DNA from 2 places in the Streptomyces sp. CLCI03 genome. Region 2 is predicted to be linked to the other one. Evidence: riboswitches for the same ligand, from Rfam matches in the RefSeq annotation. Region 2 holds a riboswitch; the other holds the start of a gene.
What was found. A riboswitch is a leader RNA that binds a small molecule or an ion and turns the genes downstream of it on or off. The one in region 2 is predicted to bind guanidine.

Region 1: linked by a shared signal. The riboswitch ahead of ACWG52_RS03345 (Ohr family peroxiredoxin) and the one ahead of ACWG52_RS23405 (DMT family transporter) in region 2 are both predicted to bind guanidine.

The regions. Positions count from the first base shown of each region.
Region 1 is NZ_CM132132.1:720,759-728,800, forward strand. It holds gene ACWG52_RS03320 (ankyrin repeat domain-containing protein) at 1-1,612, shown strand, start outside; gene ACWG52_RS03325 (AAA family ATPase) at 1,609-2,808, shown strand; gene ACWG52_RS03330 (vWA domain-containing protein) at 2,821-4,005, shown strand; gene ACWG52_RS03335 (hypothetical protein) at 4,213-4,404, shown strand; gene ACWG52_RS03340 (SDR family oxidoreductase) at 4,438-5,277, opposite strand; guanidine-III (ykkC-III) riboswitch at 5,522-5,584, shown strand; gene ACWG52_RS03345 (Ohr family peroxiredoxin) at 5,661-6,113, shown strand; gene ACWG52_RS03350 (hypothetical protein) at 6,100-6,534, shown strand; gene ACWG52_RS03355 (peptidoglycan recognition protein family protein) at 6,549-7,343, opposite strand; gene ACWG52_RS03360 (nuclear transport factor 2 family protein) at 7,437-7,910, opposite strand; gene ACWG52_RS03365 (SDR family oxidoreductase) at 7,907-8,042, opposite strand, start outside.
Region 2 is NZ_CM132132.1:5,066,805-5,074,846, reverse strand. It holds gene ACWG52_RS23425 (ABC transporter ATP-binding protein) at 1-734, opposite strand, end outside; gene ACWG52_RS23420 (ABC transporter permease) at 739-1,635, opposite strand; gene ACWG52_RS23415 (ABC transporter permease) at 1,628-2,431, opposite strand; gene ACWG52_RS23410 (transglycosylase domain-containing protein) at 2,630-5,080, shown strand; gene ACWG52_RS23405 (DMT family transporter) at 5,087-5,407, opposite strand; guanidine-III (ykkC-III) riboswitch at 5,439-5,510, opposite strand; gene ACWG52_RS23400 (GroES family chaperonin) at 5,553-5,894, opposite strand; gene ACWG52_RS23395 (DUF3618 domain-containing protein) at 5,938-6,258, opposite strand; gene bcp (thioredoxin-dependent thiol peroxidase) at 6,363-6,830, shown strand; gene ACWG52_RS23385 (HNH endonuclease) at 6,981-7,622, shown strand; gene ACWG52_RS23380 (HNH endonuclease signature motif containing protein) at 7,661-8,042, shown strand, end outside.

The sequences.
Region 1 (8,042 bases), 4.3 Mb from region 2:
GATCGAACAGGCCACCGCGCACCGCCTGGCCGGTGACTGGCGGGCGGCGTGCACGGCCGCGGCTTTGGACGTCGACTTCGAGCTGTCCGAGGTCGAGGCCCGGTACGGCGCGGGCGTCGCCGGGGCCGTGGCGGAGGACCTGGCGCACTTCGTCCCCGACCTGCTGCGCTGGCACCTGCCCCGGCTCCTGGGCGGCCGCACCACCATCGCCCCCGATCTACGGATCGTGCTCGCCTCCTACGGCGGCCCGGGAGGGCCGGCCCTGTCGGTCACCACGCCCGTCATGACCGAGGGATCGCAGCGGCTGCGCCTGCACTGCGCACCGGTCGTCACCGAGCGGAACAAGTACACGGGACGCGGCTTCGCCCCGGAACACTGGACCGCCATGCGGCCGTTCTGGGACGCCCGCCACGCCGCTGAGCTCGGCGCGCGCTTCGCCGACCCCGACGGCCTCGCCGAGCGGATCGCACGGCTGCGAGCCGCCGGGGACACGGTCGGCGCGTACGAGGCGGCGGGCGTCCTCTGCGACCTGACGGTCCCTCCGGTGCAGCAGTACCAACGCCCGGCGGACCCGGAGGCACTCTTCGCGCGGCTGCCCGCCGACCTCACCAGGATCGCGCCGGAGGTGACGCGGCTCGTGGCGGCCGGTGCCGGCGACCGGTACCGACTCACGGTCGCCTGGCCCTACTCGGCCGTGCTGGAGCACACCGGCCCGGACGCGCTGCGGGCCCGTATCGTCCCGCAGGCCGAGGCGGCATCCCTCCCGGCCCTGCCCCGGTACGCCTGGCAGCGGCTGCCCGATCTCGAACTGGTACGGACCGGCCGGATCTCCCCCGGCGAGCTGCACCCGCTGGTGGCCGACGCGCTGTTCCCGGACGCCGGCCCGGCGGTGGGACCGCCCGGCCCCCGCACGGCCGGCCGGCCGGTACGGGTGCGCTGCCGCGGCGGGTGGCACGAGGTGCGCTCGCGAGGCGGCGTACTCGACGTGCCGCACACCCCGGAGGAGCAGCAACGCGAGCGCGCGATGCGGGCGTTCGGCGGTGCGGTCTCGGGGTGCTTCGCCGTACAGCGGTCCTGGACCACGGGCGAGGGGCGGCTGCCGCGCGGCCTCCGGGCGGAACGGCAGGAGTTCTTCCTGCGCGTCCAGCACGGCGACACCCCTGCCGTGGTGGCTCTGTTGGACGCGGGTGTGGACCCCCGGATCCGGGACGGCCGCCATCGCGGGCTGCTGCACGCACTCCACCTGCTCGACCACGAGGTACTGCTGCCACGGCTGCTGGCGGCCGGTCTCGACCTGGAGGCGCGGGACAAGGCGTACCGCACCCCGCTCCTGTCCGCGGTGCACTGGGGTGGCTCGGCGGACCTGGTCAGGGCTCTGCTGGCGGCCGGCTCCCGCATCGACGTCATGGACGAGATGGACCTCTCCGTGTCCCAGGAGATCCGACGCTACAAGCGGACCGACCTCACCTTCCTCCGGGACCGTGTCGACCAGGAGTTCCCCGGGATCGGCGCCGACTGGTTCGACGAGCACATGGAGTACTGGGAGAACGAGGACGAGGACGGGGACGACGAAGAGGAAGAGGACGAAGCCGGAGAGGACGACGACGCGTGAGCGCCGACCGATCGCGACCCACCCGGGCGCTGGCCGCCGCCGACGCCCTCGGTGCCCGGCTGGACGCCACCCGCACCGAGCCCGCCACCAACCCCCAACTGGAGGCGCTCGCACTGGCCGTGACGGCCAATCAGCCCGTCCTCCTGTGGGGTGAGCCGGGCATCGGCAAGTCCGCCGGCATGGAGCGGCTCGCCACCGCGCTCGACGTGCCGCTGGAGACCGTCATCGCCAGCGTCCACGAGCCCTCCGACTTCGCCGGACTGCCCATCGTCGGCGAGGACCCGGCCACCACGGGGGTCCCGATGGCGCCGCCGGACTGGGCGGTACGCCTCGCTCGCACCGGCCACGGCCTGCTGTTCTTCGACGAGTTGTCCTCCGCCCCGCCGGCCGTGCAGGCGGCCCTGCTGCGCGTGGTCCTGGAACGCCGGGTCGGCAGCCTGGAGCTGCCGGCCGCGGTACGGATCGTCGCCGCGGCCAATCCGCCCGCCAGTGCCGCGGACGGCTGGCACCTCAGCCCGCCGCTCGCGAACCGCTTCGTCCACCTCGACTGGACGCACGACCCGCGCACCGTGGCCCGCGGCATGGCCGGTACCTGGCCCGAGGTGGCGATCCCGGCCGTCGATCCCGCCAAGGCGTCCGGTGCGGTCGCCCGGGCCCGTGGTGCCGTCTCCGGCTTCCTGACCGCGCGGCCGGGTCTGGTCCACCACATGCCGGCCGAGGCCGCCGGGCGGGGCCGCGGCTGGCCGTCCCCGCGCACCTGGGAGATGGCCCTGCGGCTGCTGGCCACGGGGTACGCGGCCTCGTCGGGCCGGGAGGCGCTGGCCGCCGCCCTCACCGGGGCCGTGGGCGAGGCCGCCGGGATCGAGCTGCTGTCGTACCTCGAACACCTCGACCTGCCCGACCCGGACCGGGTCCTGGCCGACCCGGACGCCTTCGCCCTGCCCGAGCGCGGTGACCGGCAGCTGGCCTTCCTCATCGCCGTGGTCGCGGCCGTGCAGAGCGAGCTCACCCGGCCCCGGTGGGAGGCGGCCTGGGCGGTCCTGGCCAAGGCCGTGGACGCGGGCGTGCCCGACGTCGCCGCTCGCGCCGCGGCCGACCTCGCCGCCCTGCGCGACCTCGACTGGCCGGTGCCCGCCGGCATCGACGCCTTCGTGGAACTGCTCCAGTTGTCCGGCTCGCTGCCGGGCGGCGGCTGAGCCCGGCCGGCCGTGCGCCCGGAGTTGGACCGCGCGAAGCTGCTGGCGGCCCGCTACAAGGCGGCCGAGACCCGTCCGTACCTCGCTTCCGCGCTGTACGCCCTGACGGTGGTCCCCTCGGCCGAGGTGCGCACCATGGGCGTCGACCGGTTCTGGCGTTGCTACGTCTCGCCCGCCTTCGTCGAGGCGACCCCGGTCGTCGAGTTGGCCGGGGTGTGGATCCACGAGGTGGCGCACCTGCTGCGCGACCACCACGGCCGGGCCGAGCGGCTGCCCGCCGCGGACCAGCGCGATCCGGTCCGGGTCAACATCGCCCAGGACTGCGAGATCAACGACGACCTGCTGGCCGACGGGCTGGTCCTGCCCGAGGGCCGGATGGAGCCTCGGCTCTACGGCCTGCCCACGGGCGGCCTGTTCGAGGCCTACCTGCCGGCGATCCCCCCGACGCCCCGCGGCCCCGACTGCGGTTCCGGCGCGCACGGCACCCCCACGCCCTGGGAGCTCGGCGAGGACGGCGGCCCCGCCCGGGTCGGCCCGGTGGAGGCGGAGGCGCTGCGCCGGCAGACCGCCGAGGCCGTACGGGCCCACCGGCGCACCCGCGGCCGGATCCCCGCGGGTTGGGCCCGGTGGGCCGAGGAACTCCTGGAGCCCACCGTCGACTGGCGCCAGGCGCTGGCGGGTGCGGTCCGTGAGGCGGCCGCCTGGGCGGCCGGCGCGGTGGACTACACCTACCGCCGTCCCTCGCGCCGCACGCCCGCGCTCGGCGGCCGGGTGGTGCTGCCCAGTCTGCGCAGGCCGCTGCCGCGGGTGGCCGTCGTCATCGACACCTCGGGATCGATGGGCCCGGACGACCTCGCGGCCGCCCTCGCCGAAGTCACCGGCGTCCTGCGGGAGGTGGGCTTCGGCGGCAACCGGATCGCCGTCCTCGCGTGCGATGCCGACGTGCACGCGGTGACGCGGGTGCGCAGCGCCGGCGAGGTGACCCTGGCCGGTGGCGGTGGCACGGACATGCGGGTCGGCATCGACGCGGCCCTGGCCCTGCCCGACCGCCCGAACGTGGTGGTCGTGCTGACCGACGGATACACGCCGTGGCCGCGGGAGACACCGTCCTGCCGGCTGATCGCCGCCCTGGTCGGCGACACCCCGCCGGCGCCCCCGCCCTGGGTGGAGACCGTGCGCGTCACGCCGACCACCTGAACCCGGCACGGACATGGCCGGCAACGGCGCCGGCCCACCCCTCCGTCGTGGCCCTCGTCAACGCCCTTACGCAGGCCTGATATTGCCGGATCGGCAACGCAGGCCCGGTCCTTGACGGCATCCTCCGTCACCCTCTGTGTTTAGCGGCGCGGAATTCGGTAACAAGATGTAGTGACAGGCAGTCAATACTCGACGAAAGGCAGGACCATGAACCTCATTACCGTGCTCATCCTCGTCGCGGTCCTCGCACTTGTCGGTCTTCTGATCGCGGCTCCCAGCGCCACCGTGCGGCGCAACCCCTTCCCGGGCCGCCGACAGCGAGCCGACCACCGGCGCTCCGACGCGCCCCGGTCGACCCGGGTACCCGGCCAGCGGGGCATCCAGCACCACGCGCCCTGACCCCGGGAGCGACCACGGTCGCAGGCCCCGCCGTCAGGCCGGCGGCGGGGGCGGGCCCTGCGTGAGGCTCCGAGCCGCGGCGAACTCCTCGCGGGATGCCTGCTCGGCCAGCTCCAGGTAGCCGTACGCGTCGTCGCCGACCGGGATCCGCAGCGGTGTGGGGTCCTGGGCCGCGACGATGGCGAGGACCCGCTCGGCGAAGTCCTCGGGGCGCCCGGTCTCCGGGTTCTCCGCGAGACCGCGGGCGCCTTCGAGCATCTCGCGGTTGGTCACGTCGTAGGCCGGAATCCGGTGGTGGGCCTCCGTCATGGACGTGCCGTAGCGCGTGGCGAACATCCCCGGCTCCACCACCGTGACGCGGATGTTGTGCGGGGCGGCCTCGACGGCCAGCGCCTGGCTCATGCCCTCCAGCGCGTGTTTTCCGGCGACGTAGGCCGCCAGGCCCGGAAAGGCGATCCGGCCGACGATGGAGGAGATGTTGACGATGTGGCCGTGGCCCTGGGACCGCATCAGCGGCAGGACGAGCCGGGTGAGCCGCCAGGGGCCGACGACCAAGGTCTCCAACTGGTCGCGCAGCTCGGCGTCCGACACCTCCTCGACCGCGCCGAACAGTCCGATGCCCGCGTTGTTGACGAGGACGTCGACACCGCCGAGACGGTCCACGGCGCTGCGCACGGCCTCCTCGCAGGAGGCGGCGTCCCGCAGTTCGAGCGGGATCGGGACGATGCGGCCGGGCCAGGCGGCGGCGAGGTCCTCCAGGTCTGCGGTCTTGCGGGCGGTGACCGCCAGTGAGTCCCCGGCCCGGGCGGCGGCCGTGGCCAGCGCCTGCCCGAGGCCGGAGGAGCATCCCGTGACCAGCCAGCGTCGTCCCATCGTTCCCCCGAGGCGAGTGAGTTGTTCCGGACCGTGGTGGTGACGGTCATGGTCGTGGGGCGGCGGCCCTCGGTCATCCCCTCCCGCGGGGGCGTGCGGAGGCGCGCGGGCGCACCCACGGGCGCGTACGGCACGTCCCGCCCGGGCGGCGCCGGGACGGACGCGGCGCGCCGGCCCACCGCCCGCGGGTGAGGTACTTCACCGTGGGGGACGTCCCGGACCACCGCCGGCGTTGCTAGATTGTCCGGCGGCCGGTCCACGGCCCCGGACGAGATGCGCCGTACCCGGTTACGCACGACGACGCGCGAGGTACTGACACGAGCAGTGCCGTCCGCTGTCCGCACCCGGGCAGCGTCCTCGTCGAGCAAGATGGGCCGAACAGCATGACCGTGCCACTCACCCGCAGCCTGTACCGGACGACCGCGCACGCCGCCGGGGGACGTACCGGATCCGTCCGTACGGACGACGGACGTCTGGACGTCCGCCTCGCCCCGCCGCGCAAGAAGGTCCCCGGTACCACCAATCCCGAGCAGCTGTTCGCGGCCGGGTTCGCCGCGTGCTTCACCTCCGCGCTCGCGGAGGTCGCCGCCGAGTTCGGGGCGGACGCCTCCGCGGCCCGCGTGGCCTGCGAGGTCCAGCTCGGCACCACGGACACGCCCGCGGGCTACGGCCTCGCGGTGACGCTCACCGTCAGCCTGCCCGGGTGGCGGGCGGCGGACCTCCAGCCGCTGCTGCACCGGGCGGACGCCGTCTGCCCGTACGCGCAGGCCGTGCGCGGGAACGTACCGCTGACGCTGCTGGCCGTGGACGAACCCGCTGCCGATGACCGCGCCTGAGCCCCGGCACACCGGGCCGGGCGTCCCCGTGCCCGAGCGCGGCGCCTGGCTGCGGCGCGGCATCAGCCGCGACGGCGGACCCCTGATCGAGGACCGCGAAGTGGTGTGGCTGCAGGCCGGGGCGTTCTACGCCGACAGCCGCGGCTTCGCCGGTACGACGTCCTTCGACGGCTCCCGGACGCGCTTCCACCACCTCACCGGTGAGCCCGGCGAAGACACCGGCACCTTCCGGTGGGACGGTACGAACCTGGTCGAGCGCGGCACCAATCCGGACGGCAGCACCTTCCTGGAGATCTGGACCCCGCTGCCGGACGCCGACGGCGCCTGCGGCTCCTGGTCCGGCCCGGACCACCACGTGGTGCGCGTCGGCCGCCACGTGGTGCACGTCGATTCCCATGCCGGTACGTACTGGCGCCTGTGACCCCTCGCGGGCCGTCAGGGCAGCAGACCCGCCGGGAGGTACTCCTCGTACGACGAGGACGGCCGGCCGGTGACCTGGCGGACCAGGTCCTCCAGGGGATCGACGGCCTCCTGCGGCGCGGGCGCGCCGAGGCGGGCGGCGACATCCTTGCGGAGGGTCGGCAGCTGGGCGTAGAGGCGGTCGCCGGGGCAGGAGGTGGCGTTGAAGTCGCGGTGGCCGTAGATCTCCGACGCGGGCAGGCCGTACTGGTCGCAGATGTGGGCGCACAGGTCGGCCAGCGCCGCGTACTGCGCCGCCGGCGGGGCCTCCGAGGTGTACGTGCCCTCGTTCTCGATGCCGATGGACACCGTGTTCTGGCCGACGCAGTGCGCCGCCCGCACCTGGCGGGAGCCGGTGCGCAGCTCCGCCAGGCTGTTGTGGCGCCCTTCCAGTACGAAGGCCCCGCGGCTGACGGTGAAGTGCTGGCCCGTGTCGATCCAGCCCTGCGCGTCCATGTGGTAGGTCTGGATCGCGCGGGCGAGGGCGTAGGCGCGCTGCTTCGAGTAGTCCGTCACGTTCGCCGTCGCCGTGTGGTGGACGATGATCCGCTCCGGGCGGTTGGCCAGGACGACGACGGGTTCGGACGCCGCGCGCGCACCCCAGGTGGCGCAGCCGATGATGTCCGGGGTGGCGGCGGAGTACGCCCGCCCCGCCGCGGCGAGCGGCAGTGCCGCGGCGGTGGCCAGGGCGAAGGCTCCGGTGAGGACCGAACGGCGTGAGTACGGCGCCGCGGCGCGCGCCGACGGCTGGTGCAGTGCGGAGAAGGTCATGCGGCGCCATTGAAGGGGACTCCCCCCGCGCCGGCCTCGCCGACACACCGCGCGACCCCCGGGAGTGTCCCCGACCGGCCGCGCCCGGGCGGCTCACCGGCCGAGGCTCGGTGGTGTCTCCTCCCCGTCGGTCCACCGGACGCCCAGCCGTTGGCGGGTCAGGAGCCAGCCGCCCCCGGGAGCCCGGCGGAATTCCCAGTCGTAGGGGCCGCCCATGGAGGTGGGCGACGTGCTCCGGTCTCCGCCCGTCACGGCGACGAACCACATGTACCCGACGCCCGTGGCCCGATCCCCCTCCACGTGGAAGTCCATGTTCAGGATGTGGTGTTGCATGTGCGGGAAGTGCGCCTCCGCCTGCTCCACCTTCGCCCGGATCGCCTCGCTCCCGTGGATCTCCCCCCACGGCTCGAACTCCAGCACCGCGTCCTTCGCCCAGCACTCGATCCAGGCCCGCCAGTCCTTGCGGTCCAGCGCCCGCCAGCCGCGGATCATGAGCCGCCGCAGTGCTTCCTTGTCCTCCAGGACCCGCAGCCGGCGCAGCAGGTCCTCGTACGGTCCGGCGGTCACTGCGCGCTCGCGGCGGGGCGTACGACGATCTCGTTGACGTCGACCTCGGCCGGCTGGGCGACCGCGTAGGCGATGGCTCCGGCGATGGCGGACGCCGGCAGCGCCACGGCGCGATAGGCCGTCATGGCCTCC
Region 2 (8,042 bases):
CCCACCGCCCCGGCCGCGTGCAGCCCGCCCAACGGCCCGTCGTACATCAACCGCCCGTGGTCGATCACCATCACCCGCTCGCACAGCTGCTCGATGTCCTGGAGGTCGTGCGTCGTGAGCAGCACGGTCGTGCCGAGTTCCTCGTTCAGCTGCCGCAGGAAGCCCCGTACCTTCGCCTTGCTCACGACATCGAGCCCGATCGTCGGCTCGTCCAGGTACAGCACCTCCGGGTCGTGCAGCAGCGCCGCCGCGATGTCCCCGCGCATCCGCTGCCCCAGCGACAACTGCCGTACCGGTACGTCCAGCAGCTCGGCCAGGTCGAGCCGTTCCACGCAGCGCTCCAGGTTCTCCTCGAACCGCGCCCGCGGCACCCGGTACAGCCGCCGCATCAGCCCGTACGAGTCCTTCAGCGGCAGGTCCCACCACAGCGTGGTGCGCTGCCCGAACACCACCCCGATCCGGTGCGCCAGCCGCATCCGTTCCCTTGCCGGGTCGATGCCCGCGACCCGTAGCCGGCCGCCGCTCGGGGTCAGGATGCCGGTCAGCATCTTGATCGTCGTGGACTTCCCCGCGCCGTTGGGCCCGATGTAGCCGACCATCTCGCCGCGGGCGACCTCGAAACTGATCCCGTCCACCGCTCTGACCTGGCGTTTCTCCCGACGCATCAGGCTCACCCGGCGCCGTACGTCAAAGACCTTCTCAACCCCGTCCAGCGAGATCAGCGCATCCGCCACAGCTCTAGCTCCCCGTGCTTCGGTACGAACGGACTCCCGCGCGCCACGCCAGCGACGCGGGCAGGAACACCACGAAGGCCACCAGCGGGCTCAGGTACGCGACCCACCCGGGCAGTCCCAGCGGATCGGGCCGCCCCAACACGTGCAGTGCGGGCAGCCAGTTGACGAAGGCCAGCGGGACGATGAAGGTCACCCCGCGCAGCAGGTCCTTCGCGAACACGGTCGGCGGGTACTGCAGCATCGTGCAGCCGCCGTAGGTGAAGGAGTTCTGCACCTCCGCCGCGTCCCCGGTGACGAACTGGAAGGCCGCCCCGGTCACCATCACCGCCGCGAAGATGGCCGCACCCGCGATCACCATCACGGGCACCAGCAGCACCTTCCCGGCCGTCCAGTCCACCTCCAGGGTCCAGACCGCCCAGCCCATCACCCCGAGGCCCTGTCCGATGCGGCCCAGTCGGCGCAGCGCGAACCGGTCCGCCGCGACCTGCGCGAGCACCGGGACCGGCCGCACCAGCATCGTGTCCAGCGAGCCGTCACGGATCCGGGCGCCGATCCGGTCGGTGTTCCCCAGCAGCATGTCCGCCAGGCCCAGGGAGGCCGAGCAGGACCCGTACAGCAGGGCGATCTCGGGCAGCGTGAAGCCGCCGAGCGCGTCCACGTGGGAGAACATGACGGCGATCGCGACGAAGTCCAGGAGCGTGATCACCGCGTGCCCGACGGTCGTCATGACGAAGGACGTCCGGTACGTCATCGTGGAGCGGATCCACATCGCCACGATCAACCGGTAGCCGCGCAGCCCCTCCCGGACCGGGCCGCCGCGCCGGGGCTCATCGGCCACCACGACGTCCCGGTCCCGTACGCGCACCGGGACCGCCGTTGCCTCCGCTTCCGCCTCAGCCACCCTGGACCACCACCTTCCGCGTCGCGGCCGACTGCAACAGCCGCCCCGTCCCCAGCAGTACGAGCGCCCACCCGGCCTGGAAGCCCAACGCCTCGGCCGCGGCCCCGGCCCCGGAGTGCTTGCCCAGCAGGACGTCCATCGGCACCTGCAGCATCGCCGACCACGGCAGGACGCGGACGAACTCGCCGAAGCCGCCCGGGAAGACGGTCAGCGGCAGCAGCATCCCGGAGAAGAAGATGGAGGCGACCGTGGCCATGATGTTGATGCCGGCCCCGTCCATCAGCCAGAAGGCCACCAGCCCCACCATGTAGCGCAGCGCGAAGCTGACCACCAGCGCCAGCAGGACGGACACCAGGAACAGCAGCCAGCGCAGCGGGTCGACGGGCAGCGCCAGCGGGAACGCCAGCGCCCCCGCCACCAGCGGCACCACCCCGCGGCCCAGCAACTGGAAGCCGGCCCGCCCCAGATCGGCCGCGAGCCACCACATCTGGAGGTCCGCGGGCCGGTAGAGGTCGACCGCGATGTCGCCGGTCCGGATCCGCTCCTGGAGCTCCTCCTGGAAGCCGCCGCCGATCAGGGCGGCGGCGGCCAGCAGCGACTGGCTCACCCAGACGAAGGTCAGTGCCTGCGCCTGGTCGTAGCCGCCGAGTCCGGGCCGCTCGTCCCACAGCGCGATGTACGTGTAGGCCACGATGAACCCGAACACGGTGTTGGTGAACACCCCGGCCGCTGTCGCGATGCCGTAGGTGGCGTACCGCCTGAATCCGCCTGCCGCGACCGCCAGGTAGAGATCCACTCCGCGTCGCACTCTTCGGCGCACCGTATCCCTCCGTTTCCCACGTCGTTCCTACGTCGGCCAAAGCGCGCGAGCTTAGTGCGGAGGGGCGAGCCACGCGACCGATTTATGCCCGTCCGGAGCGTAATCAGCGGCCATCGGGTAGACACCATGAGGTACAGAAGTGGATATTTTGAACGGCGTCGAGGAGTCCTGGAGATGAGCGACCAGTCACCACCCCCGGGCTGGACCCCTCGCGACCCCGACACCCCGCCGGACGTACCGCAGCCGCGCACCGACCCGTCGGCGTCACAGCAGGCACAGCAGGCACAGCGCGGTGAACCGCAGCGGGACGGCCGGCCGGGGAAGAAGGCCCGGCGGAAGAGAACCGGGTGGCGCCGCTTCCTGCCCACCTGGCGCATGGTCCTGGGCGGCATCCTGCTCGTCTCCCTGCTGATCGGCGGCGCCCTCGTCGCCGGCTACCTGCTGGTCGACATCCCGCCCGCCAACGCCGCGGCCACCGCGCAGTCCAACGTCTACCTGTACTCCGACGGCTCCCAGATCGCCCGCGACGGCGAGGTCAACCGCGTCAACGTACCGCTGTCGCAGATCCCCCGGTCCGTGCAGGAGGCCGTACTGGCCGCCGAGGACCGGGACTTCTACTCCGAACGGGCGGTGGACCCCAAGGCGATGATCCGCGCCGCCTGGAACACCGCGACCGGCAAGGGCACCCAGTCCGGTTCTACGATCACCCAGCAGTACGTCAAGAACTACTACTTGGGCCAGGAACAGACGCTCAAACGCAAGGCCAAAGAGTTCTTCATCGCGATCAAACTCGGTCGCGAGAAGTCGAAGAACTACATTCTTGAGGGCTACCTGAACACCAGCTACTTCGGCCGCAACGCCTACGGCATCCAGGCCGCCGCCCAGGCCTACTACGGCAAGGACGTGGGCAAACTCACCACCGCCGAGGGCGCGTACCTCGCCACCCTCCTCAACTCCCCCAGCGCCTTCGACGTCGTCTCCCACCCCCAGAGCCGCCCCCGCGCCCTCGCCCGCTGGAACTACGTACTCGACGGCATGGTCAAGAAGCAGTGGCTGACCCCCGCCGAACGCGCGACGACCCAGTTCCCCGAACCGGGCAAGGTCCGCGCCGCCGCCGGCCTGTCCGGCCAACGCGGCTACCTCGTCGAGGCGATCAAGGACTACATCGTCGACAACGAGATCCTCGACGACAAGACCCTCGCCGAAGGCGGCTACCGCATCACCACCACCATCGACAAACGCCGCCAGAGCGCCCTCGTCGACGCCGTCGACAGCCAGATGGTCAGCAAACTCGAACCCGAGACGCGCAAGGCCGACCGACTGGTCCGCACCGGCGGAGTCTCCATCGACCCGGCCACCGGCAAGGTCCTCGCCATGTACGGCGGCATCGACTACACCAAGCAGTACGTGAACAACGCGACCCGCCACGACTACCAGGTCGCCTCCACCTTCAAGCCCTTCGTCTTCGCCGCCGCCGTCGAGAACGACTCCCGCACCCAGGACGGCCGCCGGATCACCCCGAACACGATCTACAGCGGCGACAACAAACGCCCCGTCGTCGGCGGCCGCATCCGCTTCGCCCCCGAGAACGAGGGCCAGATCTCCTACGGCAACATCACCGTCAACACCGCCACCGACCTCTCCGTCAACGCCGTGTACGCGCAGATGGCCGTCGACGTCGGCACCGGCAAGGTCAAGAAGACCGCCATCGACCTCGGCATCCCCGAGAACACCCCCAACTTCGTCCCCGGCCCCGCCATGGCACTCGGCACCCTCCAGGCGAGCGTCCTGGACATGACCCAGGCCTACGCCACCCTCGCCGACCACGGCCGCCGCACCCCCTACACCTTCGTGGAGAAGATCACCAAGGGCGGCGACACCATCGGCCTCCCCGAGCGCACCCCCACCCAGGCCATCAGCCGCGAAGCCGCCGACACCACCACGTCCATGCTGGTCAGCGTCGTGGACAACGGCACCGGTACCGCCGCCCTCGCCGCCGGCCACCCCGCCGCGGGCAAGACCGGCACCGGCGAACTCGACCGCTCGGCCTGGTTCGCGGCCTACACCCCCGACCTGGTCACCGTGATCTCCATGATGGGCCAGGACCCGGACACCGGAACCCTCGAATCCCTCTACGGCGCCCTCGGCGAGGCCCGCATCGGCGGCGGCGGCTACCCCGCCCGCATCTGGGCCGCGTACACCAAGACCGCCCTGGAAGGCACCGACCCCGTCGACTTCGACCTGGAACTCCAGCCCGGCGCCGCCCCACCCCCACCGCCGACCGAGCCGGAGTCCGAACCGCCGCCGGAGACCCCCGGCGAACCCTCGCCCAGCACCCCCGAACGCCCGACCCGCCGCCCCTCACCGACCGACACGACCGGCGGGCGCAACCAGGGCGGACAGAACAACGGAGGCCAGAACCAGGGCGGCCAGGACAACGGGGGCCAGAACAACGGCGGTCAGGACAACGGCGGCACCACCCAGGGCGGCGACCAGGCCGGCACCACCCAAGGCACCCAGGGCGCCGGCCAGGGCAACACCGAGGGCGGCGCACAAGGCAGCACCCAGGGCGGCGACGGCGGCCCGGCCGAAGGCCTGCGACCACCGTCCGCCTTCCTCGAATGACGAGGATCAGTGACCGGAGGTCGCCTTCAGCCCCACCACGGCGACCAGCAACAGACAGATGAAGAAGATCCGGGCGGCGGTGACGGGCTCACCCAACACCGCCATACCGAGCACGGCCGCGCCGGCGGCACCGATGCCCACCCACACCCCGTACGCCGTACCGATGGGCAGGGTCTTCGCGGCGTAGGACAGCAACACCATGCTCGCGACGATCCCGGCACCCGTGAACACACTCGGCCACAGCCGGGTGAAACCTTCGGTGAACTTCATGCCGATCGACCAGCCGACCTCGAGCAGACCGGCGACGAGAAGAAGAACCCATGCCATGACGGCACCTCCGAGACAACGAGCGATACGGGGTGCGTCGTCTTGTCGTACCCGGTACGGCGCGTCTCGTCGGGGTTCCCCTCCACCGTAGCAAAAGGCCGCGAAAACGGCCGGTGACCTGCGCCACCAGCCCTTTTCCGACAACTCAGAGATACAGCCCGGTGGAGTCCTCCGACCCCTCCAGCCGCTCCGCGGCCACGGCGTGCAGATCCCGCTCGCGCATCAGCACGTACGTCGCACCCCGCACCTCGACCTCGGCACGGTCCTCGGGGTCGTACAGCACCCGGTCACCCGGCTCGACCGTCCGGACGTTCTGCCCGACCGCGACCACCTCGGCCCAGGCCAGCCGCTTGCCCACCGCGGCCGTCGCGGGAATCAGGATGCCGCCGCCCGAGCGCCGCTCGCCCTCCGGCAGATCGGACTTCACGAGCACGCGGTCGTGCAACATGCGGATGGGCAGCTTGTCGTGGGTGGTGTTCTCGCTCACGCCACGAACCTACCTGCCCACGCCCGCCCCGTACCCCTCAGGGTCATCCGCGCTTGCGGCGCGCCGACACCACGATCAACCCGACCAGGCTCACCGCGACCAGCGCGACGGGCACGATCCGGTCGACGCGCGGAGCCCCGTCGTCGTGCCGCAGACCGTCCCGCAGATCCGTCACGAGCCGGTTCACCGTGGCGAAGGCCCGCCCGGCGGTCTGGTCGACGGTCGAGGCGACCCGTGCCTTCGCGTCCCCGATGATCGTCTTCGGGTGCATGCGCACACCGATCTCGTCGAGCGTCTCGGCGAGCTGCTCACGGCGGCGGACGATGTCCGCCTCGATCTGTGCGGGGGTCCTGGCTTCCGGCACCGCGCTGCCTCCGTCGTCGTGGTCGTGTGGGGCGTAGTCCGCCATGAACAGTCTGTCAGCTTAGTCTCATGGCATACCGATCCCCTCCCGAGGAGAGTGTCACGATGAGCGAGCGACTCCAGCCGGGCGACACCGCCCCCGCCTTCACCCTGCCCGATGCGGACGGCAACGAGGTCTCGCTCGCCGACCACAAGGGCCGCAAGGTGATCGTCTACTTCTACCCGTCCGCGCTGACCCCGGGCTGCACGAAGCAGGCCTGCGACTTCACGGACAACCTGTCCTTCCTGACGGGACACGGCTACGACGTCATCGGCGTGTCCCCGGACAAGCCGGAGAAGCTGGCGAAGTTCCGCGAGAAGGAGGACCTGAAGGTCACCCTGGTCAGCGACCCGGAGAAGGAGACGCTGACGGCGTACGGCGCGTACGGCGAGAAGAAGCTGTACGGCAAGACGGTCACCGGGGTCATCCGCTCGACGGTGGTCGTCGACGAGGAGGGCAAGGTCGAGCACGCCTTCTACAACGTCAAGGCCACGGGCCACGTAGCCAAGATCATCAAAGACCTGGGCCTCTGACCCCCGCCCCACCCCCCGGAGCGGCCCGCACCCATCCGGTGCGGGCCGCTCCGCTTATCGGACGAAACAGCCCGTGACCGTCCGCCTTCCGGTGTCGTTGCTCTGTACGAGGGCCGCACGCGCGGCCGGTCCTAGCGGAGGGGGGCGGGTATGCCGATCAGCCCGTATACGAAGGAACGCCTGGCGGAAGCCGCCGAAGGGGCGCGGACACTGACGGAGGCGCTGCGCCGGCTGGGAGTGGACCCGAACGGCCCGTCGCGTAGGTATCTGCACGACCGCATGCGAAGCCTGGGCGTGGACGTCTCGCACTTCGAGCGGGACGGGGCGAGGTGGACGCGGGAAGTACTGGCGGAGGCCGTTGCCGCGTCGACGAACATGTGCGAGGTACTCAGGCGCCTGGGACTCGACGTGGTGGGCGGCCACCACACCCACATCAGCCGCAGGGTCAAGGCGTTCGGGATAGACACGTCCCATTTCGTGTTGCCCTCACCGGCGGGGCGCCCAAAAGTCCGGCGGACCCCGGAAACGGTGTTAATCAGGCAGGAAGACCCGCAGGCTCGCCGTACGCAGAGCGCCCACCTCAAGCAGGCCCTCACAGCCATCGGAATTCCCGAAGCGTGCCGGCTGTGCGGCGTCGAAGCCGTCTGGCAGGGACGGCCGCTCCCCCTTGAGGTCGACCACATCGACGGCGACTGGCGCAACAACCGACCGGAGAACCTGCGGCTGCTCTGCCCGAATTGCCACTCCGCCACGGACACCTACCGCGGTCGAGCAAAGGGTCGCCGGCGATGACGAACCCAGCGCCTCGGCGCCGGACGTACGCGAGGCGCGTGAAGCCCGAAGCCGCCATCCTCCGCGAGGCCGTTGCCACGTCCCACTCGCTGGCCGAAACCCTGCGGCGGCTGGGCCGAGAGCCCTCGGGAAGCATGAACCAGGCCCTCAGGAGCTGGATCCACGAGGACGGCCTGTCGACCACGCACTTCCTCGGCCAGGCCCACCAGCGTGGCAAACCCGGCACCGTCAGCGTGCGGAAGGCCGCGGACATCCTCGTGAGGCACGACGGTCGGCGCCGAACCCGCTCGCACCTGCTCCTGCGGGCGCTGCGCGAGGTCGGCGTCCCCGAATGCTGCTCGATGTGCGGGACGCCCCCTGTCTGGCGGGGACAGCCGATGACGCTGGAGGTCGACCACATCGACGGCGACTGGAGCAACG